3 regions of the Butyrivibrio hungatei genome follow, and region 1 is predicted to be linked to each of the others. Evidence: predicted binding sites of a transcription regulator. Region 1 holds the regulator's gene; each other region holds the start of a gene.
What was found. Region 1 encodes Rex, which represses fermentation and respiration genes when NADH is low (regulators of the CRP and FNR family bind a similar motif). Its sites were predicted from a motif close to ATTGTTAANTANTTAACAAT; they were not measured.
Positions count from the first base shown of each region.

Region 2: ptb (phosphate butyryltransferase) is a predicted target of Rex. The motif match lies at 1,773-1,792, and genes of this name have one in related genera.
Region 3: pflB (formate C-acetyltransferase) is a predicted target of Rex. The motif match lies at 1,341-1,360, and genes of this name have one in related genera.

Region 1 is NZ_CP017831.1:1,292,891-1,296,177, reverse strand. It holds gene bhn_RS06200 (NAD(P)H-hydrate dehydratase) at 1-441, opposite strand, end outside; gene bhn_RS06195 (hypothetical protein) at 515-1,177, opposite strand; gene bhn_RS06190 (redox-sensing transcriptional repressor Rex) at 1,194-1,832, opposite strand; gene bhn_RS06185 (glycoside hydrolase family 2 TIM barrel-domain containing protein) at 1,942-3,287, opposite strand, start outside.
Region 2 is NZ_CP017831.1:643,829-647,115, reverse strand. It holds gene buk (butyrate kinase) at 1-780, opposite strand, end outside; gene ptb (phosphate butyryltransferase) at 783-1,703, opposite strand; gene bhn_RS03415 (acyl-CoA thioesterase) at 1,848-2,354, opposite strand; gene bhn_RS03410 (glycosyltransferase family 2 protein) at 2,508-3,287, shown strand, end outside.
Region 3 is NZ_CP017831.1:143,197-146,483, forward strand. It holds gene bhn_RS01115 (Crp/Fnr family transcriptional regulator) at 1-467, shown strand, start outside; gene pflA (pyruvate formate-lyase-activating protein) at 485-1,219, shown strand; gene pflB (formate C-acetyltransferase) at 1,390-3,287, shown strand, end outside.

The sequences.
Region 1 (3,287 bases):
TGAAAAGCTTCCGGTTACAATGCGGGATAAACCAATACCAAATAATGCATCTACTATGATATCCCATTCAAAAATGCTTTTGTTGTCTCTTATATTGGAAAAAGTGGCAGTATCTATACCGTATTTTTCACAGATCTTGAGCTGAGAAAGTAAAAGATCGCTGCACTTAGTAAGGTCGCCGATCACGCAAAGACTCACAAGATAGCCTCTTTGCTTTAATAATCTGGCAATAACTGCTCCATCGCCGCCGTTATTCCCAACGCCAGCCATTACTAGAGCTCTGTACTTTCTCTTGCAATCCCTTGCCTTTATCCTTTCATCAATTACATCAGCTACCTTTAATGAAGCTCTTTCCATAAGGACCTGACTGGGAATTCCAAACACATCCGAGGTATTCCTGTCATAGATCTTCATTTCTCTGCTACTTACCGCATATTTCATACTGTCCCCCTTACCTGGTTAAGGTTCCTATGAAAAAAGAGTTGCAAAGCAACTCTTTTTAATTCTAATGAACTCATTCCACGTAATCTGATTCATTTCCTGCAAGTGGTCTACGAATAGGGTGTCTTCTATCAGGATCATATTTCATGTCAAAGATTTCGATAACTTCAGGTCCAAAGATCTGATGCATATAGGAATAGAGATTATAATTCTCCATCTCGGCTTCCTGAAGTTTGATAACGTTCTTTTTTAGCTCGACTCTGACCTGAGAGACCCACTCATCCATAGTCTTTATGTAATCAGTATTGTCATGAAGTGTCTCATAACAAACCTTCATGGTCTCCACCATAAGCTGATAATCTAGATCATAGATTTCTTTTGAAAGATCTAAAAGCTCATCCTCATGGGATGCAAGCTTATCATTGCACTCATTAATGAGCCTTGTTCTATCCTGAATTTCCTTCTCAATAGAAGCAGAGCCCCCAGATTTATTGGCCTGGTCCCTAAGAGGCATTATCTCACCAAGAAGCTTTTTCTTGATCTTCTTGATGTTCTTGGTCTCCGTCCTGATCTTGCCATCGCGCTCAACAAGTGCATTAAGCTCATCAGCCAGCTGCTCAATCTCTGGTGTCATCTCAGTCTGAGTAAAAAGCTGGTGCCACTTATTGTCCAATGTCAAAATAGGAATGCTCTTACCCTCCAGGGCTCTGGAGTAGACTTCATCATTCTTTGCCATTATTATCTCTCACCGTTTAATCGTTATTTTCGTATCTGTTTATATTATACGATAGTTTCATCAAACTGTCAGATAAATGTACATTTTCTACCTGAATATTGTTAGGAACATCCAGATCAACATGAGCAAAGTTCCATATTGCCTTAATGCCGCATTCTACAAGCTTGTGGGCCATAGGAACTGCCTGCTCCTTAGGAATAGTAAGAACTGCAATCTCAATCTTGTTCTTTTTAACAAAATCTTCCATCTCCTCAATAGGACGAACCTCTACATCTCTGATCATTGTGCCGTAGAGTTCTGGATTACAGTCGAACGCGCCCTTAAATACAAATCCTCTTCTGGTAAAATTGGTATATCCTGCAATTGCCTTACCAAGATGACCAGTACCAATAATAACAAGACTATGCTGCTTGTCTATACCAAGGATCTTACTGATCTCATCGTACAGATAATTAACATTATAGCCATAACCCTGCTGACCAAAACCACCAAAGTTATTAAAATCCTGTCTTATCTGAGAAGCAGTTACCTTCATGATGTCGCTAAGTTCTTGAGAAGAGATCCTTTCAACTCCTTTTTCCTTGAGATCTCCCAAGTATCTAAAATATCTAGGAAGTCTGCCAATGACTGCCTGAGAAATTTCTTTATCTGCCATACCCCGCTCCTTGAAAAGTTATATATTTAAAAAATGTTTGTTAATTATTCAACAATACAATTATAATCACAGCTATAGGGCATGTCAATTGAAGCAGCGCTTGATTTTATCAATTTTTAAGCATTATTTTCTGGATAAAAGAAATGTCTATTTCTTGCTCTGGTTCAAACTCGTCTGATGAAATATATCTGTATATATTCATAAGCAGTGCCCTTGCCTCTGGATGTTCCAGCAAATTATGTAATCCCATAGAGGAAGCAAGTACCTTGCCCTTTAAGCATTTTGCTTCAAAAAGCATACTCATAGGCCTTAAATACATATATGAATCCATCTCAGTTATGATGGAAGTGATATATTCCGGCATAATAAATGCTCTTTGGCTTGCCATAGGCCACCACTGCCACTGACTATAATTATTTGTCGGGAAGTCCTTAAATATCGGATGTTCCTTGTTTATCAGCTGTCCCATGCTGCCTTCCTGCTCCTTGAACATGTCAGCACACCAAAAATCCGGTGAAAACTGGCACTTAATGGATGAAGGAATGGCATCTGCGGTAGAATCCGGTGAAAGGTACACTATCCCGCCATTTTCAAGAACTTCTATTGCCTTGTCATCAAAAGCTCTGGTCTCATAAACATTTTCAGGGCTCTGAATGTCTTTTAGGAACTCTTTTTGATAAACCCAGATAGGATAAGTGTTTTCAATATCTGTGTTCTCTAAATATGCGATGATCAAAAGCTCCCTGGCTTTTTTATCTGATAATGATCCGGATAAAGAAAAATCGATCTTTCCAATCTCAGTAAGCTCTCCCACTTTGCAGCATGCATTTTCGCTTATCTTATATTCTTCGAGCACCTTATCATCAGCAGCATCCACAAGTTTTACCTTAAAGGTACCTTCAAGTGCCTTCTTGCCATAGTTTGCGATCTTTACTAGAGCTGTAACACTCTCATCATCTGTGTAGGTGTACTTTGGCAAAAGAACTAGCGGCAACGCCTCTCTATAGAATGCCCTGAACTTCTCTGCCTTGGCAAAGTCATACTTTTTGGGTTCAAGATGAGAATTCATCATGCCAACAAGGGCTGTGCCCTGCCCAGGGAAGTCCTGAATTCCAAGAAGTGATAAGCCTGACATATCTGGAGTTCTAAGAACAGACTCAACTTCTTCCCTATAGCAAAGTCTTGAAAGCTCGCCCGTAGCCTCTACATATTTGTCCCAATCCCTAAGGATTCCGACCTTATCAGCATGTTCCTTTACAAGCTTTAGATTTACAGGATCTGTAACCCCTTTAAAATCTTCAAGCTCATTAAAATCAGGTAAAACCTCGTACTGACCTACTTCAAAGCCAAATATTGGCTTTTTATACTCATTTCTGATCTGGGCTGTCACCTTACTAAAATCTTGAGAAGCTGATGGATACTCGTTATTTAAAAAGCCTATCATTCCGGGAGATG
Region 2 (3,287 bases), 650 kb from region 1:
GTTAACTTCTCTCATATCGTTAGTTCCAAGGTATGCGTTAAGTCCGCCGTAACCAACAATCTTCTTTTTCATCTCATCATATGTGTACTTACCTGAGAAGCACATATCTACAAGAGCCTTAGCTGGGATGCCATTTGCTCTCTCTGGAGAGAATGCACCATCACCGTTAAGTGCTGCGTAAACATCTACCATCTTGCCGTTCTTGTGAACACCAGTTGATGTACCGCCGCCCATGTGAACAACGATAACGCTGATCTCGTCATACTTCTTGCCGATTTCTTTTGCATATCTTCTGGCAACAGCCTTCTGGTTAAGAGGATGGTCGATAGAAACACGCTCGATCTCAGGAACACCTGAAATACGTGCAACTGGCTCCATCTCATCTACTACTACTGGATCTACGATGTATGAAGGAACACCGATCTCATCACCGATCTCTCTAGCAAGGATACCGCCAAGGTTAGAAGCATGCTGACCCTGAACGCCCTTTCTAAGATCCTCTAAAAGAGCATCTGTACACTCATATGTACCGCCTGGAATAGGACGAAGAAGTCCGCCTCTACCAACGATAACGTTGAATGACTTGATATCAATGTTCTCTTTCTTAAGGAAATCAAGAATGATATTCTTACGGAAATCCTTCTGATCAATGATTGATGCATAGCTCTCGATTTCTTCTGTGCTATGTCTAAGTGTCTCTTCCTTTACAAGTGTCTCATCCTCAAAGATACCAACCTTTGTTGATGTTGAACCTGGGTTAATGATCAAACTCTTTATCATGATTATTCTCCTTTATTGTTTGCTGCTACAACAGCTGCAAGTGCGATAGAATTAACCTTTACTTCTACAGAATCAGATCTTGATGTAAGAATAACTGGAGCCTTTGTACCTGTGAGGATGTTACCATTCTTAACAGTTGCAAGTCTTACGATAGTCTTGTATGTAAGGTTTCCAGCGTGGATATCTGGGAAAAGAAGGATGTCGGCATCGCCTACGATCTTTCTGTCAAGAGCGCCAGCCTTGTGCTTAGCAGCTTCTGGATCGATAGCAAGGTCCATAGAAAGAGGTCCATCAACGATACAATTCTTGATCTCACCTTCTTCATTAAGTCTTGTAAGCTCTGCTGCCTCAACAGTAACAGGCATCTTAGGGTTAACAACTTCAACTGCTGCAAGTGGAGCAACCTTAGGGCACTCAACGCCGCAGGCTCTTGCAACATCTACTGTATACTCAATGATGACTTTCTTGTCTTCAAGTGTTGGGTAAGGCATGAAAGCAACGTCTGTAAGGAATAAAAGACGATCGATTCCAGGAATCTCAAATACGCAAACGTGTGAAAGAGGACGACCTGTACGAAGACCAACTTCCTTATCAAGTACGCTCTTAAGGAAATCTCTTGACTCAAGGGCACCCTTCATGTAGATATCAGCCTTGCCGCTTGATACAAGTGAAACTGCTGTACGTGCAGCCTCGATTGTATCCTTAACATCGATGATCTCGTAATCATCAAGGTTCATTCCAACCTCTTTTGCCTTCTCCTCGATCAGCTCCTTGTCACCAACAAGGATAGAATCAACGATTCCTCTCTCCTTAGCAACCTTAACTGCCTCAAGTACGTGTGTGTCCTGTGCTACAGCAACAGACATCTTCTTGGTGCTGGCAGTCTTGAGCTTAGCTAAAATGTCATCAAAGTTCTTACTCATGATAAAAAACCTCCGTTTTAATTGTTCGATCGAAATAAAATATGAAAAAAGAGTGTTAAACTCTCGCCATATGACAAAAGTTTAACACTCCGAACTTACAATTACAATATTTTTACCAACTTTTCATACTATAAAAAAGAATTTTTAGAAGCCTTCCATTCTGCGCTGTTTACGAAGCTCGCGTCTCTTGATAGCCCCTTCCCACTCAGCCTTTTCATTTTCTGTTTTGACATTAAGTCCATAAGGCACTGTACATGGTGATCCATCGTGATCGATGCACACTTCTGTGAGGTAAGCCCTGTTAAGGACATGTCTCATACCAGTCTTAACATCCTCAACATAAGTATCTACGCGAACCTCCATAGAAGTCTTGCCCACATATGTGATCTTGCCGATCATAACAAGCACATCTCCAAGAAGTGCTCCCTGTTTAAACTGCATGTTATCGATCGCTGCTGTTGCTATAGGATTGCCTGAATGTCTCATGGCAACTGTACCTGCAACCTCATCTATCCACGCCATAAGTGTTCCACCAAAAAGTCTGTTCTCAGCGTTGATATCACCATACTTAACGACCTTGGTCCACTCTGTTATTGAATCCTCCACATTTTTGTTTGCAATCTGTTTGTCAACGTGAAAAACCTTGCCCATACCTTGCACCTCCAAAGTGAGTTTAATACTTTCTCTACATATAATTTTACTCTAAATACGCCATTGTTTCCATGAAAATGTTACCAGCAACAGTTTTGTGGTAGTATATATTTAGCTTGGCAAAAAAGCTAACAAAGAAGTGGAGAATAACAAATGTCCAAGATAAGCTTTATTATCCCGATCTATAATACATCTAAATACTTAGATAAATGCGTGGAGTCTGTCTTAGATCAGACTCTTTCAGATATAGAGATAATCCTCGTTGATGATGGCTCTACAGATGGCATATGTCCAAAGATGTGCGACGACTACGCTGCCAAAGATTCCCGCGTAAGAGTGATTCACAAGGAAAATGGTGGTCTCATGTCAGCCTGGATCTGTGGTTCCAAAGCCGCTACTTCAGATTATCTATGTTACGTTGACAGTGACGACTGGGTAGATACTGAAATGGCGGAATCTCTCTATGCTCTCACCGACAGTTCTTTTGCCACATCAGAAATCATCTCAAGTAATTATATTGTTGAAAAAAACAACGAAAGAAGAAAAGAAACCCAGACACTTAAACCTGGCGTATATTTCAGACAGGACCTCGATAAGATCTGTGAAGGTCTCCTTGGTGCAGAGATCCGCCCTGTGACTATGTCAAGATGCATGAAGCTCATATCAAAAGAGCTGCTCCTTAACAATCTAAAGTACTGCAACACAGCCATTTCCATGAGCGAAGACGTAAATATTACTCTCCCATGCCTTTGCGACTGTCAGCGCCTCGTAATAGCAGAAGGAAGCTACTTCTATCACTACAGACTTGTAGGTGAATCCATAGTTCACAACTATAATCCAAAGCTTCTTCCAAACCTTGAGCTCACAGACAAGACCTTTAGAGAGATCCTTGCAGATAAAAAAGTTGACGGCTACGAAGCACAGATGGATAGA
Region 3 (3,287 bases), 1.1 Mb from region 1:
GTGAACAGATCATTACCATATTGGCAGATCATGATATCATTTGGGAAGGCATGTTCCTTGACGGAAGCGTCTATCCATATTCTGCAGTGTGCCTTACCAATGCGTCTATCTGTCTCATTCACAGAGACGATTTCATAAAGGTGGTTGATAATCCAACTGCCGCCATGAACATCATAATTCTTCTCAGCAAAAAGCTTCATGATGCTAATGAGAGAAATATGCTGTTATCTACCAAAGACCCCATGGCAAGACTTGCAGGCTTTTTGATGTACAGAGTAGACAGAAGCCCTAGTGACGATATTGTGCTCAAACTCGATGACATAGCAGCAAGCGTGAGCCTTCGAACAGAGACAGTTTCTAGGAAGCTTCGCGAAATGGAAAAGATGCACCTTATTGAGAGACTTGGACATGCAAGGATAAAGGTGCTTGATAGAGATACTTTGCGGGAGATTTATATTTCCCAGTGATTTAGATTGGAGTTTTTATGATTAAAGGAGCTATTCATTCTATAGAGACCTTTGGTTCTGTAGATGGACCTGGAATTAGATTTATTGTATTCCTCAAAGGATGCAATCTTAGATGTAAATATTGCCACAACGTAGATACCTGGGATCCGCACTCAGAAGACATGAGAACAGCAGATGAGATTCTGGATTTTGCTGAAAGATATCGTAGCTACTGGGGTGAAGAAGGTGGAATAACTGTAAGTGGTGGAGAGCCACTTCTTCAGATTGATTTCCTTATTGACTTGTTCAAAAAGGCTAAGGAGCGAGGTATCAACACTTGTATTGATACAGCAGTGCAGCCATTCACTAAGGAAGAACCATTCTTTTCAAAGTTTGAAGAGCTTATGAAATATACAGATCTGCTCCTTGTTGATATCAAGCATATCAATAGAGAAGAGCACATTAAGCTCACAGGACTTCCTAATGATAATATCAAAGAGTGTTTTGAATATCTTGATCAGATAGGTAAGCCAATCTGGATCCGACACGTATTGGTTCCAGGAATTACAGACAACGATGAATATTTAAGAGAGACCAGAAAATTTATTGAGAAATTTTCTAATATAAAGAGAATAGATGTGCTTCCATACCACTCAATGGGACAGATGAAGTTCAAAGAACTTGGAATTCCATATCAGCTTGAAGGTGTTGAATCACCAACAACAGAGCGCGTTGAGAACGCCAGAGCAATTTTAAACGGAAAAAAGAACTGATTTTATCGGTTCTTTTTTTATTTCTGTGAAACTTTTGTGAAAAGTGAAAAAAATAATAAAACTTGATTTCAATCAATGTTTGAACAAATTGTAAATGATAATATGACTTCCGGTAGATAATAGTGATAAATAATTAACAAACAATTGTTAGTTTTGAAAGGAGATATACCATGAACGAAGCATGGAGAGGTTTTAAAGGAACCCACTGGCTGGATGACGTTAATGTAAGAGACTTCATCCAGAATAACTACACACAGTATGATGGAGATGAGAGCTTCCTTGCTGATGCTACAGATGCTACTAACAAGCTCTGGGGCAGATTACAGGAGCTTCAGAAAGAAGAGAGAGAAAAGGGCGGCGTACTTGAGTGCGAGACAGAAGTTGTATCTAGCCTTACAGCATATGGCCCTGGCTACATCGACGAGTCTATGAAGGATCTTGAGAAGATCGTTGGTCTTCAGACAGACAAGCCTCTTAAGAGAGCATTCATGCCTTACGGCGGAATCAAGATGGCTGAGGAAGCTGCTGAGACTTACGGATACAAGGTAAACGAGAAGTTCCACAAGATCTTCACAGAGTACCACAAGACTCACAACCAGGCTGTATTTGATGCTTACACACCTGAGATGAGAGCTGCTAGACACAGCCACATCGTAACAGGTCTTCCAGATACATACGGCCGTGGACGTATCGTAGGCGACTACAGAAGAGTTGCTCTTTACGGTATTGATTTCCTTATCGCTAAGAAGCAGGAAGATTACAACAACTGCGGCGATGGCACAATGCTTGACCATATCATTCGTCAGAGAGAAGAGATCTCAGAGCAGATCAGAGCTCTTAAAGGAATGAAGGAAATGGCTGCTGTATACGGATTCGATATTTCACAGCCAGCTAAGAACGCAAAAGAAGCTATTCAGTGGCTTTACTTTGGATATCTTGCAGCTATCAAGACTCAGAACGGTGCTGCTATGTCTGTTGGACGTGTTTCAACATTCCTTGATATCTATATTGAGAGAGATCTTAAAGAGGGAACACTTACAGAGTCAGAGGCTCAGGAGCTTATCGACCACATGACAATGAAGTTCAGAATGGTTAAGTTTGCTCGTATCCCTTCATACAACAACCTCTTCTCAGGAGACCCAGTATGGGCAACACTTGAGGTTGGTGGACTTGGTATGGATGGTCGTCACATGGTTACAAAGAACGACTACAGATTCCTCCACACACTTGAGAACATGGGACCTTCACCAGAGCCTAACCTTACTGTTCTTTATACATCAAAGCTTCCAGCTACATTCAAGAAGTATGCTGCTAAGATTTCTGTTACAACATCTTCAATCCAGTACGAGAACGATGATGTTATGAGACCTATCTGGGGCGATGACTACAGCATCTGCTGCTGCGTATCTGCTACACAGACTGGTAAAGAGATGCAGTTCTTCGGTGCTAGAGCAAACCTTGCTAAGTGTCTTCTTTACGCTATCAACGGTGGTAAGGACGAGAAGTTCCTCACAAAAGATGGTAAGCACATGCAGGTTGGACCAGAGATGGCTCCTATCACATCAGAAGTTCTTGACTATGATGAAGTTATGCACAAGTATGACATCATGATGGATTGGCTTGCAGGACTCTATGTAAACATCCTCAACCTTATCCAGTACATGCATGACAAGTACTACTACGAAGCAGCTGAGATGGCTCTTATCGATACAAACGTAAGACGTACATTCGCTACAGGTATCGCTGGTTTCTCACACGTTGTAGATTCACTTTCAGCTATTAAGTATGCAAAGGTTTCAACTGTTCGTGATGAGTCTGGTCTTGTAGTTGATTACAAGATCGAGGGAGACTTCCCAAGATACGGTAACGATGATGAGAGAGCTGATGAGATCGCTGTATGGCTTCTTAAGACATTCATGAAGAAGATCGAGAAGCACCACACATACCGTGATTCAGAGCCTACAACATCTATCCTTACAATTACATCAAACGTTGTTTATGGTAAGGCTACAGGTGCTACACCTGATGGAAGACCTGCATTCGCTTCATTCGCACCTGGTGCATCACC